DNA from 2 places in the Salinicola sp. CR57 genome. Region 1 is predicted to be linked to the other one. Evidence: riboswitches for the same ligand, from Rfam matches in the RefSeq annotation. Region 1 holds a riboswitch; the other holds the start of a gene.

Evidence for each region. Region 1 has a riboswitch for thiamine pyrophosphate ahead of thiC (phosphomethylpyrimidine synthase ThiC). Riboswitches for the same ligand answer to the same signal wherever they lie in the genome.
Region 2: another riboswitch for thiamine pyrophosphate. It lies ahead of DOM56_RS12040 (ABC transporter ATP-binding protein); the one in region 1 lies ahead of thiC (phosphomethylpyrimidine synthase ThiC).

Annotation. Positions count from the first base shown of each region.
Region 1 covers NZ_PZJL01000007.1:15,621-21,026, reverse strand. Annotated here, with positions in the region: gene DOM56_RS12915 (VOC family protein) at 1-152, shown strand, start outside; gene DOM56_RS12910 (MFS transporter) at 240-1,436, opposite strand; gene DOM56_RS12905 (LysR substrate-binding domain-containing protein) at 1,675-2,565, shown strand; TPP riboswitch at 2,647-2,779, shown strand; gene thiC (phosphomethylpyrimidine synthase ThiC) at 2,871-4,757, shown strand; gene DOM56_RS12895 (dicarboxylate/amino acid:cation symporter) at 4,955-5,406, shown strand, end outside.
Region 2 covers NZ_PZJL01000006.1:430,872-436,277, reverse strand. Annotated here, with positions in the region: gene DOM56_RS12055 (hypothetical protein) at 1-85, opposite strand, end outside; gene DOM56_RS12050 (ABC transporter substrate-binding protein) at 110-1,120, opposite strand; gene DOM56_RS12045 (ABC transporter permease) at 1,193-1,969, opposite strand; gene DOM56_RS12040 (ABC transporter ATP-binding protein) at 1,962-2,705, opposite strand; TPP riboswitch at 2,737-2,838, opposite strand; gene DOM56_RS12035 (hypothetical protein) at 2,908-3,774, shown strand; gene DOM56_RS12030 (potassium/proton antiporter) at 3,857-5,406, shown strand, end outside.

The sequences.
Region 1 (5,406 bases):
TGAAGGGCTTCGACACCCAGTTCGTGATCAAGCCCTACGTGCGCTTCAAGGGTCAGCCCGGCGAACAGGCCACCATGTTCCTGCTCGATCCGTGCGGTAATGCGCTGGAGTTCAAGGCGTTCAAGGATATGGGTCAGCTGTTCGCCAAGTAATACCGTTTCTCTCGCGTCCCTCGACGTCTTGTGATTGCCGCCGATTCCGATCGGCGGCTTTTTTGTGTCGATGGCGATAACGACCCGCTAAGCGAGCCGCCGGAGATGTAGCGCACCAATGGCCAGCGCGACCAGCAGCAATACCGCGATGAACAGCGACACCCCGTTCCAGCCGCCCCAGAACCAGAATGCGCCGCCCAGCGTCCCGGCGACGCTGGAGCCGAGATAGTAGCTGAACAGATAGAGTGACGACGCCTGCCCCTTGGCCTGGCTGGCACGCTGGCCGACCCAGCCGCTGGCCAGCGAGTGGGCGGCGAAGAAACCGAAGGTGAAGATCAGGATGCCGATCAAAATCAGGCTGATCGGTTCTAGCAACGTGATCGCCAGCCCCGCCAGCATCATCACGATGAATAACCAGAAGATCCGGTGGCGCCCCAGGCGGTCAGCCAGCGAACCCGCCCAGGCCGAGCTATAGGTGCCCGAGAGATAGGCGATGGAGAGTAGCCCCACCAGCGCCTGACTGACCTGATACGGCTCCGCCAGCAGCCGGTAGGCGATGTAATTGTAGAGGGTGACGAAACCGCCCATCAGCAGGAACGCTTCGGCAAAGAGCCAGGGCAGCCCTCGATCCTTGAAGTGAACGGTGAATCCAGACAGCACGCTGCGCCAGTTGAGCGGACGCGGCGAGAAGTGACGCGACGGCGGCAGCCAGCGCATGAACAGGATCGCCGCAATCAGCGCCACGATACCGATGATGCCGAGCGTCCAGCGCCACGGCACCCAATCCACCATCACCCCGCTGATCAGGCGTCCGCTCATGCCGCCGATCGAGTTGCCACTGATGTAGAGGCCCATCGACAGGCCGACGTAGCGCGGATGGATCTCCTCGTTGAGATAGGTCATCGCCACCGCGCAGAGCCCCGACAGCGACAGCCCCGCCAGGGCGCGCATGATCAGGATCCCCGTCCAGTTCGGCATCACCGCCGCCAGCAGCGTGCAAGCGGATGCCGACAACAGTGCGATCGTCATGATCGGCTTGCGCCCCACCGCATCGGAGATCGGCCCGGTGATCAGCAGCCCGGTCGCCAGCATACCGGTCGAGACCGACAGCGACAGGCTGCTGGTGGCGGCGTCGATGCCGAAGGCGTCGGAAAGAATCGGCATCAGCGGCTGCACGCAGTAAAGCAGCACGAAGGTGGAAAAGGCGCCGAGGAAAAGCGCCAGCATGGTGGGCCGGTAACCGGCCCGGCCACGTTCGATGAAATCATTCTCGACAACATCCATCTCGCGTTCCAACTGGCGATTCGCCGCCCGTGTCGCGTCATGGATCTCGGATGATGTGTGGCGGGACAACCCGATTCTCCCGTTCTCGGTCTCGCTCTCGATATCAGAGCCGGAGCCAGAGCCGAGGCTGGGAGACCGCCCTGCCCGGATGGCGTGTATTCAACAATTGGTAGGTTACGCCGCCTCGATTAAGCTTTCTAATATATTATTCGATGCTTTTGAGAGGTTTTGCGACTCAATGGAACTTCGCTATCTGCGCTACTTCGTGGCCGTCGCGGAAGAGCTGCATTTCAGCCGCGCCGCCGCCCGGCTGGGCATCTCCCAGCCGCCGCTGAGCCAGCAGATCCGGGCGCTGGAGACCGAACTCGACACCCGCCTGCTGACGCGCACCAATCGGCGTGTCGAACTGACCGCGGCGGGTCTTCTGTTCCTGGAGGAAGCACGGGAGATACTGGCTCGCACCGAGCGCGCCTCACGGCTGGTCTCTCGCCTCGGGCGCGGCGAAACCGGCCAGCTCAGGATCGGCTTCACCACCTCGGTGCCGCTGACCTCGCTGCTGCCGCGCACGCTGATGCACTATCGCCAGCGCTACCCGGATGTCGACCTGCGCATGCATGAGCTCAACAGCCGCCGCCAGATCAAGCCGCTGCTGGAGGGCGACCTGGACATCGGCATCATGCGTCCGGCCACGCTGCCGGAGGGTCTCGACGCCTTTACCTTGATCCGCGAACCCTTGATAGCGGTGGTCAACGACCAGGGCCCGCTCGGCGGCAGTGCCGCGCCACTGACACTCGACGAACTGGCGCTGCATCCGTTCGTCTACTTCTCGCCGGCCGCCGGCACCGGTCTGCTGGACCAGTTCAACGCCCTGTTCGCCAAGCGGGGCCTGACGCCACGACTGGTTCAGGAGGTCGGCGGCCCCAATACCATCATCAGTCTGGTTGCCGGCGGGCTCGGTGTCTCGATTCTGCCGGCCTCCTTTCGACACATCCGGATCGACAATGTGCGCTACCGCCCCATCAGTGACGACGATGCCGTCTCGGAAGTCTGGCTGACCCACCTCCGCCACCAGCAGACGCCCCAGACACGGCATTTCGTCGACCTGGTTCGACATGCCGAAGCGACTTGAGCCGCCTGACGATCCGGCCGCAAACTCCGCTTGACCCGACCCGGCCCTCGCCACAGACTGGCCATGGCGATGCCAGTCATCGCCAGCTTGACGGGGTGCCGGTGGAACCGGCTGAGATCGTCCTGCGCAGCGCCTCCCCGGGCCCGGCGCCACGGCGGATCCCGACGAACCTGATCCGGCTAGTACCGGCGTAGGGATCAAGCGGAGCGCCTCACGTTCTGGAAGCCATCCCGTCGATTCGCGCTCCTCCCGCCTACGCTGTGCGCCGGCCTGACCCCAACGTCATGCCCGAGGCACAAAGCACCATGAAATCACCTCAGTTTCTCTCCGATACCGCTCGCGTCGACAGCGCCGCCATCGCCCCGCTGCCCGCGTCGACCAAGATCCATGTCGAGGGTTCGCGCCCGGACATCCGCGTCCCGATGCGAGAGATCGCGCTGTCGCCGACAAAGACCAGCCAAGGCTTGGAGCCCAACGAGCCGATCACCGTCTACGATACTTCCGGCCCCTACACCGATCCCGCCGCCGAGATCGATCTGCGCCGTGGCTTGCCCGAACTCAGACGCAACTGGATCGACGAGCGCGGCGATACCGAACCGCTTACCGGCCCGACCTCCCATTACGGAAAGATCCGCGCGGCCGACCTGCGCCTTGCCAATCTGCGCTTTCAGCTCCAGCGCACGCCGCGGCGTGCCAGACCCGGTGCCAACGTGACCCAGCTCCACTACGCCAGACAAGGCATCGTCACCCCGGAGATGGAGTTCATCGCCATTCGCGAGAACCAGCGACGACGCCAGGGCGGTGCCGCATCAGGCGATCCGATGCTGGATCACCAGCATCCGGGCGACTCTTTTGGCGCCAATCTGCCGGCGGAGATCACCCCCGAATTCGTGCGCGACGAAGTCGCTCGCGGCCGGGCGATCATCCCCGCCAATATCAATCATCCCGAGAGCGAGCCGATGATCATCGGCCGCAACTTCCTGGTGAAGATCAACGGCAACCTGGGCAACTCGGCGGTGACCTCCTCGATCGAGGAAGAGGTCGACAAGATGACCTGGGGCATCCGCTGGGGGGCCGACACCATCATGGATCTCTCCACCGGGCAGAACATCCACGAGACTCGCGAATGGATCATCCGTAACTCGCCGGTCCCCATCGGCACGGTGCCGATCTATCAGGCGCTGGAGAAGGTCGATGGGGTGGCGGAGGACCTGACCTGGGAGATCTTCCGCGATACCTTGATCGAGCAGGCCGAACAGGGCGTGGACTATTTCACCATCCACGCCGGCGTGCGCCTGCACCATGTGCCGATGACCGCCAGGCGCGTCACCGGCATCGTCTCCCGCGGCGGATCGATCATGGCCAAGTGGTGCCTCTCGCACCACCGGGAGAGCTTCCTCTACACCCACTTCGAGGAGATCTGCGAGATCATGAAGGCGTACGACGTCTCGTTCTCGCTGGGTGACGGCCTGCGCCCCGGCTCGATCGCCGACGCCAACGACGAAGCCCAGTTCGCCGAACTGGAAACCCTGGGCGAGCTGACCCGGATCGCCTGGCAGCATGACGTGCAGGCGATGATCGAAGGCCCCGGCCACGTGCCGATGCAACTGATCAAGGAGAACATGGACAAGCAGCTCGCCTGCTGCGACGAGGCGCCGTTCTACACCCTGGGCCCGCTGACCACCGATATCGCCCCGGGCTACGACCACATCACCTCCGGCATCGGCGCGGCCCAGATCGGCTGGTACGGCTGCGCCATGCTCTGCTATGTCACCCCCAAGGAGCATCTGGGCCTGCCCAACAAGGACGACGTCAAGACCGGCATCATCACCTACAAGATCGCCGCCCACGCCGCCGACCTGGCCAAGGGGCATCCGGGTGCGCAGCGACGCGACAACGCGCTTTCCAAGGCGCGCTTCGAATTCCGCTGGGAGGATCAGTTCAATCTCGGCCTCGACCCGGACACGGCACGCGCCTTCCATGACGAGACCCTGCCCAAGGACTCGGCCAAGGTGGCGCATTTCTGCTCCATGTGCGGACCGAAGTTCTGCTCGATGAAGATCACCCAGGAGGTGCGCGAGCGATTTGGTGGCGATGCCGCCGACATCCCCAGAGACGAGCGAGAAGCCGGTCTGCAGCAGCAGGCGGAGCGGTTCAAGCAAGAAGGCGGCGAGCTCTACCGAGAAATCTGACACCGCCGTGCCAGCAGGCCTGCGTCGCCTACAAGTGTCGACGCAGGCTTCTACATCCGACCCGACACACCGAGACTTTGGTCGCAACCGAGTTATACGCCATCCCATTTTCGAATGAGCGGATCGCAAAGGGTCCCGGGATGGGTAGAATGCGCGCTTTTGCCCCCGGCAATCTGGCCTGCACAAGGAGCCCGTGAATGACAGCAACATCTTCCCGCCCCAATCTGTGGCGTCGTATTCCCCTGTGGCAGAAGATCATCGCCGGCCTGGTGCTGGGTGTTCTTGCCGGTGCGGTGATGGGCGAGCAGGCCAGCCTGTTCAAGCCTCTCGGCGATATCTTCATCAACGGCATCAAGATGCTGATCGTGCCGCTGGTCTTCTCGACACTGGTGGTCGGCATCACCGGCATGAGGGATCCCCAGAAGATGGGGCGTGTCGGCGCTCGCACGATCGGGCTCTATCTGGTCACTACCGCGTTTGCCATCGTCATTGGCCTGATTGCGGCAACGATCTTCCAGCCGGGTGCCGGCGCCGATGCCTCCATGAGCGCGCCGCAGCAGGCGGGCGAAGCGCCCTCGCTGGTGGATATCGTGGTCGGCCTGGTGCCATCGAATCCGCTGCAGGCAATGATCGAGGGCAACATTCTGCA
Region 2 (5,406 bases), on a different contig from region 1:
GAAGGGTCGTGCTGGGCAGGGTACGGCTCGGATCCTGCCGCGGATCGTAGAGTAGCGGCTCGTAAGCTGATGATCTTGAAGTCATATCAACAATCTAGCCGATTTTTCGCTACGGCGCGTTGAGATCCACCGCCAGGCGAGAGACTGGGCTCTGCGCCTTGATCTGGGCCCGCTCCAGCAGAAACGCCTCGAAATCGCGATAGCGCTTGGCGTCCAGCGCGGCAGGGCGCAGCGCGAAACGGGGCAGGGTCGCCTTCCAGGCAGCGGCATTCAAGGGGGTGTCCAGCGCCGGATCGTAGCCGATGAAGCTTTGCCAGGCCTGATCCGGATGATTGATGATCCATGATGTCGCCTCGCCAATGGCATCCATGAATCGCCGGTCCGCATCGCGGTGCTGGTCGAGGGTTTCACGGTTGGCCACGAAGATCAGTTCGTCGTAGTCGGGGACACCCTGCTCCTCGATATAGAACGCCTTGCTCTCGACACCCTCCTGTTTCATCTGGGCCGGTTCGAAGTTGCGGAACGCCCCGGTCACGGCATCGACCTTTTCGCTGATCAGCGCCGGCGTCAGCGAAAAATTGACGTTGACCATCTCGACGTCATCCAGGCTCAGGCCGTTGTGCTCCAGCATGGCCGCGAGCAGTACCTCCTCGACGCCACCGACCGAGTATCCGATCTTTTTTCCCTTGAGCTGGGAGATATCGTCGATACCGCTGTCCGCACGCACCAGCAACGCGTTCAGCGGCGTCGCGATCAAGGTGCCGACACGGACGACGGGGAGCCCTTGGTCGACCTGGAGATGCAGTTGGGGCTGATAGCTGACGGCGAGATCGATCCGTCCGGCGGCGACCAACTTGGGCGGAACGCTGGGGTCGGCCGGCGCCTGAATGTCCACATCCAGGCCGCGTTTCTCGAATAACCCGCGCTGCTGGGCGATGATGATCGGCGCATGGACGGGATTGACGTACCAGTCGAGCATCACGCTCAGCGGGATCATCTGTGGTGGTGCAAGATCGTCGCCGGTCTCCTGCGCCAGTGCGGGCAGGGCGGAGGCCAGGGCGAGCAGGGCCAGGCCCGTCGCCAGACTGCGGCGCCATAGGTGGGAAAACGTCTTTGTCATTGCCTGTTCCTTTTATCCATTGCTGTTTATTCAGCCGTTTCGGCGCGTGGCGGTCGGCGGTGTGCGCATCTCTCACTGGTCGGGGGCCGTGCGGTCCCGCTGCCAGGGCATCGCCGCTCTCAAGGCCGCGTCGACACCGAAATAGAGCAGTACGGCGAAGGTGACGAGTACCACCAGCGCCGCGAACATCAGGTCGATCTGCAGTCGCGCGTTGGCGTTGAGCATCAGGTAGCCCAGCCCCTGGCTGGCGCCTACCCACTCGCCGATCACCGCGCCGATCGGCGCCGCGCTTGCCGCCATGCGCAGGCCGGAAGCCAGTGCCGGCAGGGCGGCCGGCAGTTGGACCTTCAGTAGCTGTTGCCGCCGGCTCAAGCCGAAGGTCCGGGCCAGGTCGAGCCAGCCCTGGGGCGTCTGGCGCAGGCCGTCGTAACCGGTGGAGGCGACCGGGAAATAGATGATCACCATCGCCATCAGTATCTTCGGGCCCAGGCCATAACCCAGCCACAGCATCAGAATCGGAGCCAGCGCGAACAGCGGAATGGCCTGACTGATCAGCAGCAGCGGTAGCAGCGTTCGACGAAGTGCACGGAACCTGGCCAGTGCCAGTGCCGTCGTCAGACCCAGCAGGATGCCGCCGATCAGCCCTGCCACGATCTCGATGGCGGTGATGGCGGCATGATGAGCCAGCAGCCCGCGGTGTTCGAACAGCGCGTTGGCGACAGCCGCCGGCGAGGGCAGGATGTAACGGGGTACCCCGGACAGGATCAGTACCAGTTGCCAGATCGCCGCGAGCGTGGCGAGTGCCAGCAGCGGACGTCCCATCCGTCTCCAGAGCGCTCGATCAGGCATGCGTCTCCTCCCGCAGTTCGGCCACCAGTTGGGCCTGGCGCTGCGGCAGTTCGCTGTTGTCGAGCGGGCGGGGACGGGGGCCTTCCGGCACCGGCATCGATACCAGTCGCGCGGGTTCTCCCTGCAGGATCAGGATTCGGTCAGCCAGGCGGAGCGCTTCGAGCGGGTCGTGCGTCACCATGATCACGGTGCGCCCGTCCAGAAGCCTGCTGGCAAGGTCATGAAGTTCCAGTCGGGTGATGGCGTCGACGGCGGAGAACGGCTCGTCCATCAGCACCACGCTGGCATCCTCGAACAGGGTTCGGGCGAGGGCGACCCGCTGGCGCTGGCCGCCGGAGAGTTCATCAGGCCAACGGCTGGCCTTGTCGACCAATCCGACCTGGGCCAGCAGTCGCTCGGCACGCTGTCGATCCCGAAGGGTGGGGCGGCCGCGCCAGTGGGCGCTGAGCATGACGTTGCCGATCACCCGGTGCCAGGGAACGAGAAGATCCTGCTGAGCCATCCAGGCTAGCCGACCCCTCAGCGGGGCACCATCGCTGGTATCGAGAACGAGATGGTGGTTGTCTGGCAGTCTCAGGCTGGCGATCATTCGCAGCAGCGAACTCTTGCCGCTGCCACTGCGACCCAGCAGGCAGGTCCAACTGCCAGCGTCGAATCGTGCCTGGAGGGCTTGAAACAGCGGGCGGTCGCCGAAAGTCAGCGAGGCATCGCGGACGATGAGTCCGGGCGGTGGCATGACAGCTCCCAGTGGGCGCGGGCGGAGTCATGCGAGAACTGCTGGCATTTCCTCCGCCGGTATTAGCCGGTTCAGGTTCCAGGGTTGTGCATGGCACTCTCAGCCCGTTGACCGGGCACCCCTATCCAGTGCAATGGATTGTACGCCGACCAGCCCCGCCTGCCCACAGGCGCGGGGCTCACCGACAAGAGGATAACGTTCATTGCGGACCGACGACGCCCCGCTTCAGGCGGATTCCGAGTTGACTCACCGGGTCTCTCAGTTGAGCGGAAGGGCGCTGATGCCCTTGCCGTTGCGCTGGCAGGATAGCGCCAACTGGCTCTGGCGGAGCGAAGAGGTGTCACCACAGTTGTTCAAATTGGCCAGGAGATCGCCGGCTAGCGACGGCTTCTGGTGGGGGATCCAGCAACTTTTCGGTCTCGATCGCTGGAGATCGCCCGAGGCATTGACCCGGATACCATCGATGCTGCCGGCCGGCCTGCCACTGTCGCCATTGCCGATGATCTTCGTCGGTCGACTGGGGAGCGCTCCGCTCTGGAGCCTGCCCTGGTGCTGTGCCACGCCGCCGCCGATGGGCGAGGCGTTGGCCGCACGGCTCGGGACGCAACTGGCACGACTGCATCGGCGAGCGCTGCCCGGCTTCGGTCATCCCGCGGGCGATGTCTTCCCCCTGACGAGCTGGCCCCGGCGGGCACAGCATTTCGTGGAGACGCACCCCAATCGCGACTGGCTGGACGACCTGCCGTCGTGGCCATTGCCGTCAAAGGTCGTCTGGTCACTGCCGGATCTGCGCAGCGACCAGTTTCTCGCCGGGGCACAGGAGTGGCGCTGGAGCGACTGGGAGGCGCTGGTCTGGGCACCACTGGAGTGGGACCTTTGCCTGCTCGAACTGGTGCTGGAGAATCGCACCCAGCGCGATGCGTTCGTGGCGGCCTACCGGCGTCATCATGCCATACCGGATCTTTCCGGTTATCGTCCTGGCATGCGTTCCCTGGCGCTGTTGCTGGCACTCCATGGCGAGCGGGCAACGGCCCGGACCCTCCATCATCCATGCTGGCTAAAAGATTAAATTTGCAGTCCTTTTTCGCCACGCAACGGTATCCGTGCATGGCATACTAAGGTATCCCCATTTGATAACCGATGGTTGATTCTTGGATTCGATCAATAGCCTTTTCATTGTCTGCGGGGCGCTGATAGCCCTGAGTATTCTGGCCAGTCGCGTATCATCGCGAATTGGCGTGCCTCTGCTCGTGCTGTTCCTGGGCCTTGGCATGCTCGCCGGCGAGGAGGGCGTGCTGGGCCTGAAGTTCGACGACTACTCCCAGGCTTTCCTGATCGGCCACCTGGCGTTGGCGATGATTCTGCTCGATGGCGGGCTTCGGACGCGGTTGCGAACGTTCCGCGTTGGCCTGAAGCCGGCGCTATCGCTGGCGACCGTCGGAGTGTTTCTGACCAGCGGCATCATGGGATTGCTGGCCATGTGGTTGCTCGACCTGTCGCTCACGGAGGGCCTTCTGGTCGGTGCAATCGTCGGCTCTACCGATGCCGCGGCGGTGTTCTCGATGCTGAAGGGGCAGGGCGTCAATCTCAACGAGCGAGTGGGCGCGACGCTCGAGATCGAATCCGGTACCAACGATCCGATGGCGATCTTTCTTACCATCACGCTCGCCGAGCTACTGACAGGCGCGGTGGGTGGCATCGGGGAGACGTTGATGCGATTCGCCCTGCAGTTCGGGCTGGGGCTTGCCGTCGGACTGGGGGGCGGCTGGGTTTCCGCCAAACTGCTGCGCTGGCTGGATCTGGCTCCCGGGCTCTACTCGCTGCTGGCGCTGGCGCTGGGCTTCTTTATCTTCGGGGCGACCAGTGCCGCGGGCGGCAGCGGCTTCCTGGCCATCTATCTCACCGGCCTGATGATCGGCAACCAGCCGGGACGCCACCTCAACCATATTCTCCCCGTGCACGATGGATTGGCGTGGTTGAGCCAGATAGGGCTGTTCCTGGTGCTCGGCATGCTGGTCACGCCATCGGAAATGATCGATTACGCAGTACCCAGCGCGATCCTGGGCATCGCCCTGATCGTGCTGGCGCGTCCGGTCGCCGTCATCGTTTCGCTGGTCCCGTTCTTCAGCTTTCGCTGGCGAGAGGTCTGCTTCATCTCCTGGGTCGGGCTGCGTGGCGCGGTTCCCATCGTATTGGCCATCTTCCCCGTGATAAGCGGTGTCGAGAACGCGGCGCTCTATTTCAACGTGGCGTTCTTCGTGGTCTTGATCTCCCTGGTGCTGCAAGGCTCCACCCTGGCTCGAGTCGCTCGCTGGATGCGCGTGGTGCTTCCAGAGACCACGACGCCCGATCGTCGGGGGCAACTGGGCGTGCTTCCGGAGAACGACTACGAGATGTTCGTCTACAAGGTCGAGAACGAATCACTGGATGACGTGCCGATCCGCCTGCTGCGTCTGCCCTCGGGGACCCTGATCTCAGCGATTTTCCGCCAGCATGCCATGCTGCATCCCAAGGGCAGTACCCGCTTGCGGTTGAGAGACGTTATCTGCCTGATCGGACGCACCGGTGACCTGCCATCTCTCAACCGGCTGTTCAATGGGGAAGCGAAGCTCAAGCGCGAGCGCGCCTTCTTCGGTACCTTTACCCTGGACGGCGAAGCGCTCATGCAGGAAGTCGCCAGTGCCTACGGTTTGACCCTGAG